DNA from 4 places in the Sphingomonas sp. GC_Shp_3 genome. Region 1 is predicted to be linked to each of the others. Evidence: predicted binding sites of a transcription regulator. Region 1 holds the regulator's gene; each other region holds the start of a gene.
What was found. Region 1 encodes LexA, which represses DNA repair genes until DNA is damaged. Its sites were predicted from a motif close to GTTCCNCNCTTGTTCT; they were not measured.

Region 1 (3,114 bases):
CGCCTGGTTCGACGGGATCGGCGCGACCGGTCGCGGGCTCGCGCCGGTGACGGTGCTGACCCCCGGAACGCGCGGCAGTGGATTGGGGCTAGGCCGCCTTCGCGCGGCGCTATCGCTTCATATCCAGCATAGCGCCCCCGGAGGAGCGGGCGCGATCGCGGCAGCGCTGGCGACAGGCGACCAATACGCGATTTCAGAGGGCGACGCCGATGCGATGCGCAGATCGGGGTTGGCGCATCTGCTGTCGGTCAGCGGGCTGCACATAACCGCCGCAGTCGGTGCCGTGATGCTGATCGTCGGGCGGTTACTGGCGCTCAGCCCCTGCGTCGCCTTGCGCTGGCGCGTGCCGATGATCTCGGCTGGCGCCGGAGCGGTCGCGGCGATCGGCTACACGCTGCTGACCGGGGCGGAGGTGCCGACGGTGCGATCATGCGTGGCGGCGCTGCTGGTGCTGACGGCGCTGATGATGGGGCGTGAGGCGATTACGTTGCGACTGGTTGCGGCAGGTGCGTTCGTGGTGCTGGTGCTGTATCCGGAGGCACTGGCTGGCCCGAGCTTCCAACTGTCGTTTGCGGCGGTCGCGGCGATCGTGTCGCTGCATGAACATCCGGCAGTGAAGCGCTGGTTCGGCCCGCATGAGGAGAAGCGGTGGCAGGCGATGGCGCGTGGGCTGCTGTCGTTGTTGTTCACCGGCGCGGTTGTTGAACTGGCGCTGATCCCGATCTCTGCGTTCCATTTTCACCGGGCCGGCGTGTATGGATCGGTCGCCAACATCATCGCGATCCCGCTCACCACGTTCGTCACCATGCCGTTCGAAGCGCTCGCGCTGGTGTTCGACGAAATTGGCGCGGGCTGGCCGTTCTGGTGGGTGACGGCCCGTTCTCTCGACCTGCTGTTGTGGATCGCGCACTCGGTCGCCGCGCTGCCGGGAGCCGTTGCCTCCATCCCAGCGATGCCGACCGGCGCCTACGCGCTGATGGTCGTGGGCGGCTTGTGGATCGCGTTGTGGCGGACGCGGTGGCGGCGTATCGGTGCCGTGCCGCTGGTGATCGGCGCGACTTGGGCGCTGCTCACGCCCGTTCCGGATTTGCTGGTAACCAGCGATGGTCGACATGCTGCTATTCGCACAGCCGGCGGCAATCTCGCCGTGCTGCGCGACCGAACTGGCGACTACACCGCAAACACCTTTGCCGAGAATGGTGGTATAGTGGGCGTGCCGTTGCTGCTGTCCGAGCAGCCAGATGCGCGGTGCAGCCGGGACGTGTGCCTCGTTCAGCGCAGCAGCGGCGGTCGGCGCTGGCGCATTCTGGCGACACGAAGCGGCTACTTCGTTCCAACCGAACAACTCGTGCCGTTATGCACGACCGTCGATATCGTCATTAGTGATCGCAACCTGCCACGTGCCTGCCGCCCACGCTGGCTCAAGCTCAACAAGGCGATGCTGGCGAAAACCGGTGGCGTGGCGGTGACGTTCTCGACCGCTACCGTGACCACCGTTAACCAGCCGGGCGACCGCCACCCATGGCGGATCAATCGTAGCGGCGCAGCAACCCGGCGAGCTTACCCTGGATCCGCACCTGCGCGGGTGCGTAGCGCTGCGGGTCATAGGAGCGATTGGCAGGATCAAGCCGAACCATCGCGCCCTCGCGGCGGAAATACTTAAGTGTGGCTTCCGCCTCTTCGATCAGCGCCACCACGATCTCACCGTCCCGCGCAGTCTCAGTGCGCCGGATCAGCGCGTAGTCGCCATCCAGGATGCCGGCGTCGACCATCGAATCGCCGGCGACTTCGAGCGCGTAATGTTCACCACCGCCCAGCAAGGCAGCTGGGACTGCAAGCATAGACTGCCCCTCGAAAGCCTCGATCGGCACACCGGCAGCGATGCGGCCATGCAACGGGATTTCGATCACATCGTTCGCAGGTTGCGGCACGGTGCGGACGTTGGAAGCGGCGGCCGGGTCAGGCAGCGAAGCCACTTTCTTTGCCGGTGCGATCCGCTCCGGCATACGCAGCACTTCGAGGGCGCGTGCTCTGTTGGGCAGTCTGCGGATGAATTGCCGCTCCTCCAGCGCGCTGATCAGGCGATGGACGCCAGATTTCGACTTGAGGTCGAGCGCCTCCTTCATCTCCTCGAAGGAAGGAGAGACGCCGGTCTCCTCAAGGCGATCATTGATGAAGCAAATCAGCTCGTGCTGCTTGCGAGTGAGCATCGACGTTCCTCCATCCGAACAGATGAGGAACCAATATGGAACGAAATTACCCTCGTCAAGGCCGATCCATCACGAAAGCGGCAGGATTTCCACCGAGTCGGCGGCTTTTGCCGCCGGAGCATTGGGCGGGCGGATAACCAAGCAGTCAGCGCGCGCGAGCGTGCGTAACATCGAACTGTCCTGAATTGCGGCGACGTACACGCGACCGCCGCGCGTTTCGGCGCGTAGATAGTCGGCGCGGTGATCGTTGGCAGGCAGATCTTCGCCCAACACTGCGCAAGCGCGGCGCGGCAGGGGTTGGGCGGCCCCAGCCATATGGGCAATGAGCGGACGCAGGAACAATGTCGCAGTGACGAAAGCGGACACGGGATTGCCCGGGAGGCCGAGCACGACCACGTCGTTCAATCGCCCCGCGAGCATGGGCTTACCCGGCCGCAACGCGATTTTCCAGAAGTCGAGCTTCCCACCGGCAGCTTCGAGCGCCGGTCGGACCAGATCGTGATCGCCAACCGATGCGCCACCCGTGGTGACGAGAATGTCCGCGCGAACCGCCGCAAATGCCTGGGTGATGGTGTCGAGACGATCGGGTAGAATGCCGAGGTCGACGATCTCGACAGGGAGATCGGCAAGCATCGCCGCGAGCATTGCACCGTTCGATTCCGGCAGCGCGCCCGGTGACAGCGGCGCGCCTGGAACCGCCAGCTCGTCTCCTGTCGCGACCGTAGCCACGCGCAACGGCCGGTGCACAGGCAACGTGCCGTGTCCGCCGGTGGCCGCCACGGCGATCCGCGCCGGCGTGAGCCGCTCACCCCGCGCGACCAGTATGTCGCCCGCGGTGAAATCCAGCCCCTTACGCCGAACGTTACGGCCGAGCCGCGCCGGGCCGTCGCCGGTCACGATCAGG
Region 2 (3,114 bases), 760 kb from region 1:
CGCGCGTTCGAAGCCAAGTTTGGCGGCTTCCTTCATGCGAAGCGGTCCGTGCGCGACCGGGCGCACCTCGCCAGACAGCGCAATCTCGCCGAACGCGACCGCGTCGGCGGGGACCGGCCGCTCGGACAGGCCGGAGATCAGCGCCGCCGCGACCGCGAGATCTGCGGCCGGGTCCTGCACACGGTATCCTCCGGCGATGTTCAGATAGACTTCGCACGCCGAAAAACTCAGGCCGCAGCGCGCCTCCAGCACCGCAAGGATCATCGCCAGCCGCCCACTGTCCCAGCCGACCACCGCCCGCCTGGGCGTCGCGCCACTCGCCAGCCGCACCACCAGCGCCTGGATTTCGACCAGCACCGGCCGCGTCCCCTCCAGCGCGGGGAAAACGGTGGTGCCGGTCACGCCTTCGTCGCGCTGCGTCAGGAACAGTGCGGAAGGGTTGGAAATCTCCGTCAGGCCTTCCGCAACCATCGCGAACACGCCAATCTCGTCGGTGCCGCCGAAGCGGTTCTTGATCGCGCGCAGGATGCGATACTGGTGGCTGCGCTCGCCCTCGAAGCTCAGCACGGTATCGACCATGTGTTCCAGCACACGCGGACCGGCGATGCTGCCGTCCTTCGTGACATGGCCGACCAGCACCACCGCCGTGCCACGTTCCTTGGCGAAACGGATCAGTTCCTGCGCGGAGGCGCGGACCTGGCTGACCGTACCCGGTGCGCCCTCGATCAGATCGGAGTGCATCGTCTGGATCGAATCGATCACCAGCAGGTCGGGCGGCGTGCCTTGGGAGAGCGTCGTCAGGATATCGCGCGTAGAGGTGGCGGAGGCGAGTTGCACCGGTGCGTTGCCGAGCCCCAGCCGCCGCGCGCGAAGGCGCACCTGATCGGCTGCCTCTTCGCCAGAAACATAGGCGACGCTCTTGCCGGCAAGCGCCATCTTCGCGGCCGCCTGCAACAGCAGCGTCGACTTGCCGATCCCCGGATCGCCGCCGATCAACGTTGCCGATCCTTCCACGAAACCACCACCGAGCGCGCGGTCGAACTCGGCGATGCCGCTCGCCATCCGGTCGGGGAGTTCGACGTCGGTATCGAGGCCGGACAGCGTGATGAAACGCCCGCCACCTTGCAGGTTATGCTTGGCCTGGAACGGCGTGACGACGGCACCCGCCTCCTCGACCATCGTGTTCCATTCCGAACAATCCCCGCATTGCCCGGCCCAGCGATGAGAGACCGAGCCGCAAGATTGGCAGACGTAGCGCTTCTGTGGTTTCGCCATGCTGTGTCCGATACCCGAGCCGGAACGATTAGAGAACAAAAAACTTGCCCGAAGCGCGCGACCCGACCTGTGCGGCCGGGAGCTCTGCTAATTTGGGGACCGATGTTGCCTGGCTGCTTGGGACGGACTGGTACGATCGGTTGAGTGGACTGGACGATCATGGGCGATTTTTAGTGCGTCAGGCGGTCCTACCGACGGACTCTGCCGAAATCCGTGACATGCTCGTTCGGTGTGGAACCTCACTGGCATGCACCTCGCCTCCGTAGAAAGCCGGCGCCGCGACATCTCAGCGCGAGCGATCTGCTGATAATGATGCGGGGCTTTACGATCAGTCGCCACGCTTCTGAACACACGGACCGGTCTTCCGGCGGCTGCGGCCGAAACAGCGGATCGCCGCACACAAGCCGACCGCTAGCGAGCAAAAGAGACCCGCCGTTCCACCGCGTCCGAAACGTCCTGTTCCCAATCCGCCGACTCGACGCTATGGCGCGGCGATGCAGGCGACAGACCTCCGCGTTGCGCTTTTCAGCGGCAATTATAATTACACCCGCGACGGTGCCAACCAGACGCTAAACCTGCTGGTCGGCTATCTTCTCAAGCAGGGTGCGGCGGTGCGCGTCTATTCGCCGGTGAGCCGCAAGCCAGCGTTCGCGCCGACCGGCGATCTGGTCGGCACGCGCTCGGTCAAGATGCCGGGCGGCCGTGCCGAGTATAAGCTTGGGCTCGCCATTGATGCGCACGTTCGCGCCGATCTGGATGCGTTCGCGCCCAACCTCGTCCATGTCTCGGCGCCGGATTTCCTCAACCACTCGGCGGTACGCTATGCACGGGAAAAGGGCATTCCGGTGGTCGCGTCTTACCACACGCGCTTCGAGACCTATGTGCAATATTACGGCATCGGCTTCGTCGCGCCGCTGATCGTGCGCATGCAGCGCAAATTCTACCAAGGCGTCGATGAGGTGCTCGCCCCCAGCCAGATGATGGGCGAGATCCTGCGCGAATGGGGCGTGACAACGCCGGTCACGCGCTGGTCGCGCGGCGTGAACCACGATCGCTTCAGCCCGGCCCGGCGCAGCCTCGAATGGCGGCGTTCGCTCGGTATCGGCGATGACGAGATCGCGATCGGTTTCCTCGGCCGGCTGGTCAAGGAAAAAGGTCTCGATGTGTTCGCCAAGGCGATGCACGCGCTCGACGTGCGTGGCGTGCGGCACCGGACGCTGGTCGTCGGTGAAGGTCCCGCACGCGGCTGGTTCGCCAAGGAGATTCCCGATGCGGTGTTCGCAGGCTTCGTGACGGGCGACGATCTCGGCCGCGCGGTCGCATCAATGGACGTGTTCTTCAACCCGAGCGTGACCGAGACGTTCGGCAACGTAACGCTGGAGGCGATGGCGGCGGGTGTGCCGGTGGTGGCGGCGCGGGCGTCAGGCGCGGTCGGGCTGCTGGAAGACGGCTTGACCGGGCTGATCGTCGATCCGACCGATATCGAGGGCTATGCCGACGCGCTGCAACGCTTCTGCGAAGACGCCAGCTTCCGCGTCGGTGCAGGCCGCGCCGGCGTGGCGGAGGCGGCCGGCTATCGTTGGGAGCGGATCAACCAGACCGTGCTCGACACGTATCTGCGCGTGATCGCCCGCACCCCGGTACAGGCGGCGCATACGCCGGTTTGACTTGGCTTTGGCCGCGCCCTGTCGCAAGGCGCACCATGGACATAGACCACCGCCTGAGCAGTCCGGCAGCCCTTCGCAATCGCGAATCGATCCTGGACGTGTTGCGCACGGTGCTGCCGGAGCGCGGGACAGTGCTGGAGATCGCGAGCGGTTCCGGTGAGCATATCACGCA
Region 3 (3,114 bases), on a different contig from region 1:
GCGTGATGCTGTAATAGAGTTCGGCGGCATATTCGGCGTCGCGCACCGGCGTACCGGGGACCAGCGTGTCCGCCTGCGCCGCGCGCCCGTTGACGTTGGTACGGCCGACCGCGACGCCCAGCACGTCGCCCGACACGCCCGGCAGCAACCCCTTGTAGAACACGCCGAGCGCGACCTGGTTGTCGGTCACGCTGGTGGCGCGGTCGGCCTGTGTCACATTCGCGAACACGCCGAGCCCGGTCAGCGCCTTGCCATCCTTGGACGTGCCGGTGATCTGCTGCTGCATGCTGGCGAACACGCCGTAGCGGCCGGAATGTCGCAGCGGTGCGAGCCCGGTGATGACGATCGGGCGCCGGTCGATGTCGAGCAGCACGTCGTCGCCCTTGGTCGTCGAATACCAGCCGCCGATCTTGTACGCGCCGACATGGCCGCCATCCAACCCACGCGTCCAGCCTGCCTCGACCGGGATCAGCACGCCGTTCGCGCCGCGAAACCGCGCGATGAAGAAGCTGTTCTTCAGGTCGTTCGGGTTTTCGACATAACCGCCGATCTGCACATAGGCGCCATGCCCGACATCGGCATGGAGGATGCCGGCCCACTGCGCGATCGGCCAGTTCGTCCAGTAGTCGCCGACCAGATTGCCCGGCTGCGCGCCGCAGAAGGTCAGGTTCATGAAGTGGCACGAGAACACCGCGAAGTCCGCACCCGGATTGGTGCGGCCGAGCTTCACCTCGACCTGATCGCCGAGCTTCTGCTGGTACCAGAGCTCCGTAACGCGCACGGTCTGGCCGCGACCATAGACCTCCTGCACCTGTTGCAGCGTGTTGAGGCCGGCATCGTCCGACAGGTTGCGCCCGCGCCGCCACGTCACCGTCGCCTGGAATGTGCCGCCATCGATCCCGGCGATCGTGTCGAGATCGAACTTGGCGCCGACGTCGAATTGCCCGGTCTCGGTTACCTTCTCACGTTCACCGCCGGTGACGTTCCACGCGCTTTCCGAGGCATAGCGCGCCGACACCGCGATGCCGCGCTTGCCAAGGTACGTGCGCGTCTTGCGCCAGTCGCCGAACAGCCCCGGCGGCGCCTGATAGCGCGTATCGCCGATCGGTGCGTTGGGTGACGTGTCATAGGGGTGCAGCGCGTGGGTGTAGCGACGCCGCGCGGCCGGTGTGTTGGCGGGTGGCGCGGCGTTGGCGGGTGCCTGCGTGTCGGTTGCGGATGCCGCCTCCGGCGCGGGTGCCGGCGCGCCGATATCGACGGGGGCCGACGGCGCGGCCGGCTTTGCGGTCGGCGGCTTCTGCGTATCGGTCGGCGGCTTCTGCGTGTCGGTCGGGGGCGGGGCGGCGTCGGTGGGCCGTGTCTGCGCGTAGGCGCTTGCGCCGGTGAGCAACCCGGCCGCACCCAGTACGGGGGCGATACGGCGGACCGTCGTCACGATCATGGTCGAAGTACATCCTTGGGCGCGATCGCTGCGATAGGCAGCGCGCAGGTTGCGGGGGCCAGTGCGGTTCTCGCCATAATCGCTTTGTGGCGAAGGTGAAACGAATATGCACCCTCGCAGCGCGCGGTAACCGTTCCTATCTCCGCTCTGGAAACCCCTTCAGAACAAAGCTAGAACCACCGGCATGGCCCTTACCACCATTTCCGTACGCGGCGCGCGTGAGCACAACCTCAAGAACGTTTCGGTCGACATTCCGCGCGATACGCTGACGGTCATTACCGGCCTGTCCGGCTCCGGAAAATCGAGCCTCGCGTTCGACACGATCTATGCCGAGGGGCAGCGCCGCTACGTCGAATCCTTGAGCGCCTATGCGCGTCAGTTCCTCGAAATGATGCAGAAGCCCGATGTCGATCACATCGAGGGCCTGTCCCCCGCCATCTCGATCGAGCAGAAGACCACCTCGCGCAACCCGCGCTCGACGGTGGCGACCGTCACCGAGATCTACGATTACATGCGCCTGCTGTGGGCGCGCGTGGGTATCCCGTACTCGCCCGCCACCGGCCTGCCGATCGCCGCGCAGACGGTGTCGCAGATGGTCGACCGCGTGATGGCGCTGCCCAAAGGGACGCGGCTGTACCTGCTTGCCCCCGTCATCCGTGGTCGCAAGGGCGAATATAAGAAGGAGATGATGGAGTGGCAGAAGGCCGGCTTCACCCGCGTCCGCATCGACGGCGAACTGCATGAGATCGAGGAAGCGCCTGCGCTCGACAAGAAGCTCAAGCATGACATCGAAGTGGTGGTCGATCGCCTCGTCGTGAACGCCGACAGCGCAACCCGCCTCGCCGAGAGTTTCGAGACCGCGCTGAAGCTCGCCGAGGGGCTTGCCTATGTCGATCTCGTCGACGCGACCGTCGCCGGTCTCGCCGGGAACGCGCCGATGCCGGTCAGCGAAGGGCAGGCCGAGGGCGAGACGATCGCCAAGGGCAAGGCTGCGCCGAAGAAGATGAAGGGCACCGGCATCCCGGACAACCGCATCGTCTTCTCCGAGAAGTTCGCCTGCCCGGTCAGCGGCTTCACCATCGCCGAGATCGAACCGCGCCTGTTCAGCTTCAACGCACCGCAGGGCGCCTGCCCGGCCTGCGATGGCCTCGGCGAGAAACTGCTGTTCGACGAAGACCTCGTCGTCCCCAACCACGCGCTGTCGATCAAGAAGGGCGCGGTCGTGCCGTGGGCCAAGTCCAACCCGCCGTCGCCCTATTACATGCAGGTGCTCGGCTCCCTCGCGCGCGAATACGACTTCAACCTCGATACGGCGTGGCAGGAGCTGCCGCCCGAGGTCCAGCGCGTCATCCTCCACGGCACCGAGGGCAAGCCCGTCACGCTCACCTTTATCGACGGGCGCAAGAGCTACGACGTGAAGAAGCCGTTCGAGGGCGTGATCGGCAACCTCAACCGCCGCATGCTCTCCACCGAGAGCGCGTGGATGCGCGAGGAACTGTCCAAGTACCAGAGCAGCGCCCCCTGCGAAGTGTGCGGCGGCGCGCGCCTCAAGCCCGAGGCGCTCGCGGTCAAGATCGGCATGCGCGACATCTCGTCGATCACGCACCTCTCGGTCGTCGACGCGCTGGCCTGGTTCACGGCCATCCCCGAAGACCTCACCGGCCAGCAAAAGG
Region 4 (3,114 bases), on a different contig from region 1:
CAAGCGCGGTGACGAGGCGCGGCATCAGCACACCGAGCCAATGCGCAATCGCCTCGGCCGTGGCGATCGGCTCCATGAAACGCTGCTCGACCAAGATCGGCTCGGGCGGAACGACCGGATCGAGCGGCTCGGCGACACGCCCGCTCGCCTGATCGATGCGGGTGACGAGCGCGTCTCCAAACCGGCGCACGAGGGGCGCGCGCGGCATTGCGACAAGCTGGCCGATTGTATCCACACCAAGGTGAACAAGCCCATCGACCGCGCCGGAATCGAGGCGGAGCGCGGCGAGGGGCAAGCCGGCAATCGCCTCGACATGACGCGCGGGCGGCACGATGCTGCACCCCCGTCCACCGAACCGCGCCATCGCCCAAGCCGCACCCGCCGTGTCCGCCACCGCGATTCGCGCGGTGAAGCCCAGTCGCCCAAGCAACCGGACGATGCGCTGCGCCATCCGGGCCTCACCGCCGAACAGATGTGCGGAGCCGGTGATATCGAGCATCAGCCCGTCCGCATCCCCCCCGTCCGTTGTGGAAAGCGCAGTGAGCGGCGTCCAGCGGCGTGCCGCCGTGATGGCGAGGCGCAGCAGATCGGCGGCGTCACCTGCGGGATCGGCGTCGCGGATGTCGAGTTCCGGCACCAGCGCACGGGCCTGCGTTATCGCCATGCCGGGGGCTAGGCCGAGCGCACGTGCGCCGGCGCAGGCCGCGGCGATGACGAGGCGGCTGCCCTGTTTGATGCTGGTGACGAGCGGGCGATCCTCACCGCTATGGCAGACCGGGGTGGGACGCTCCGGCGCGGCGATGTCACGCAATCTCGGACGCTGCAACGTCTCGCGTCCGGAAGAGTCCGGATGTCCGGCCATGCTGCGCGGGTCTGGCCCGAGCGATTTCGGAACCGAGCCCGCCGGGCGGAAGGGTTGGCCCCCGGTCGCCTCGTCGGCACGCATCGCGCGGAACGGTGGTGCGGCCGCTTCGCTGCGACGGCCGAGGTCGCGAAACGGAGGCCGCTGGTGTGCGGGCAAAGCGGCGATCTGCGCTTCGACGTCTTCCCGAGCCCAGCGCGCGCCCGGACGCCAGCCTCCGCCGCGAGGGACAGAGCATGTTTCCGCACGTTCGGCGGCAGCGGCTTTCTCGAGGGGGGTAGCGCCACGGCCAAAGCCCGTGTCGCCGGACGACGCCTCGCGCCGCCGGCCGCCTTCGTCGCCGTGCGAAATAGCTGCGCTATTTGGTCTCGCGACGTCAGGCCGCCTCGACATAGACGTATCGATCCGCGTCATCCGTCGCAGCCGTTCGATCGGCCAGTCGGGCAGGTAGAGCGAGGCGACCCGTTTCATCGCATGCCTCCATGATGGTTTGGAAAGGCTCGCCGCCGCGCTGGCGGACGAGGTCGATGTGCCAGCAGGCGCGCCCCACCCCCTCGACCGGCAGCGGCGTGGAGGGCGCGCTGCCGATCCGCCAGCGTGTGATTGCGGCGGAGGGGACGTGAAGCGGATTGCCGCCTTCCCTCGCATGGCGTTTCAGCAGCAGCGCGATGGTCTTGCCGCCTTCCGCCGCCAGTTGCAGGCGGCGCGTATTGGGCATGGCGGCGCGCTTGACCTCGCCGATCACTGCGCCGAGGCCACGGTGCCGCAGCCCCTCCTCCATCAACGCGAGCACCTCGGCATCGTCGGAGGCCTCCGCATAGAGCACGCGGTCAGGATCAAGCCCGGCCTGATACAGGCCCGGCGCGAACAGATCGCGCCGGCGTACCACCCACAATACCGGCCCCCATGCCCGCGCGGCGGCGCCCGCCATGAACAATGTCGCGGCGGCATCGTCGCCGGGATTCGGGCTGGCGGCGGCAACCTCATGCAACGAATCGAGCCGCAAACCGCCGCCTGCGATCCGCTCGTCGAGCGCCGCCACACCGAACGGCAAAACCGGGCGACGCTTGTAGCCGTCGCCCTGGATCGCTCGCAGGCTTTCGCGCAATTCTGCTATAGTGGCTGACGACACGATTCGACTCGCTGCTAACTGTTCCTATTTTGTTCTGTTTTGATGCGGCGAGTCAATGGCTTTGCGCAACGGAGATCTAGCAAAGCCGGTTGAAATATAATAACAACAGTGCACAAGATGATTTCGGGCGCTGATGAAGGCGATCCGAACCGAAGCCGGAGATGTGATGTCCAGCGACCGTCAAGGCGCGAACCTGCCCCCCCTCTCGCTGTACGTGCCGGAGCCGCGCTTCCGACCGGGCGATGCGGTAGACTTCACGCAAGTCAAACTGCCCCCCGCCGGCCAGGCGCGTCGGCCCGACACCGCCGATCGAGCTGAGGATTTCACCGACCTAGCCTATGATCTCGTGCGCGTGCTGGACGAGGATGGACAGGCGGTCGGTCCGTGGAACCCGCGACTCGACCCCGATACGCTGCGCGGCATGCTGCGCAGCATGGTGACCGTGCGTGCGTTCGACGAACGCATGTTCCGCGCGCAGCGACAGGGCAAGACCAGCTTCTACATGAAGTGCACCGGTGAGGAGGCAGTGGCCGTTTCCGCCGCGTTCGCGCTCGATCGTGACGACATGTGCTTCCCGTCATATCGTCAGCAGGGCCTGCTCATCGCGCGCGACTGGGATCTGGTCGACATGATGAACCAGATCTATTCGAACAAGGGCGACCGGCTGCAGGGCAAGCAGTTGCCGATCATGTATTCGGTCAAGGAGGCGTCGTTCTTCTCGATCTCCGGCAACCTCACCACGCAATATCCGCAAGCCGTCGGCTGGGCGATGGCGAGCGCGGCGAAGGGCGACACCCGCATCGCCGCCGCCTGGTGCGGTGAGGGATCGACCGCCGAGGGTGATTTCCACTCCGCTTGTACCTTCGCCTCCGTGTACCGCGCGCCGGTAATCTTCAACGTCGTCAACAACCAGTGGGCGATCTCGAGCTTTTCCGGGTTTGCCGGCGCGGAGGCGACCACCTTTGCGGCGCGTGCGATCGGCTATGGGATCGCGGGCTTGCGGGTCGACGGTAACGATGCGCTTGCTGTCTATGCCGCCACTGCCTGGGCGGCGGAGCGGGCGCGCACCAACCAGGGCCCGACGCTGATCGAGCATTTCACCTACCGCGTCGAAGGGCAT

Region 2: a site for LexA is predicted at 1,297-1,312, ahead of radA (DNA repair protein RadA). Genes of this name have one in related genera too.
Region 3: a site for LexA is predicted at 1,603-1,618, ahead of uvrA (excinuclease ABC subunit UvrA). Genes of this name have one in related genera too.
Region 4: a site for LexA is predicted at 2,015-2,030, ahead of OXR00_RS16855 (protein ImuA). Genes of this name have one in related genera too.

What each region holds. Positions count from the first base shown of each region.
Region 1 is NZ_JALNUT010000001.1:918,265-921,378, reverse strand. It holds partial or broken gene OXR00_RS04545 (ComEC/Rec2 family competence protein) at 1-958, shown strand, start outside; gene lexA (transcriptional repressor LexA) at 1,530-2,210, opposite strand; gene glp (gephyrin-like molybdotransferase Glp) at 2,280-3,114, opposite strand, start outside.
Region 2 is NZ_JALNUT010000001.1:153,982-157,095, reverse strand. It holds gene radA (DNA repair protein RadA) at 1-1,275, opposite strand, end outside; gene OXR00_RS00755 (glycosyltransferase family 1 protein) at 1,770-2,942, shown strand; gene OXR00_RS00750 (DUF938 domain-containing protein) at 2,978-3,114, shown strand, end outside.
Region 3 is NZ_JALNUT010000002.1:450,537-453,650, reverse strand. It holds gene OXR00_RS07825 (carbohydrate porin) at 1-1,441, opposite strand, end outside; gene uvrA (excinuclease ABC subunit UvrA) at 1,626-3,114, shown strand, end outside.
Region 4 is NZ_JALNUT010000011.1:56,571-59,684, reverse strand. It holds gene OXR00_RS16860 (DNA polymerase Y family protein) at 1-1,333, opposite strand, end outside; gene OXR00_RS16855 (protein ImuA) at 1,239-1,997, opposite strand; gene OXR00_RS16850 (3-methyl-2-oxobutanoate dehydrogenase (2-methylpropanoyl-transferring) subunit alpha) at 2,161-3,114, shown strand, end outside.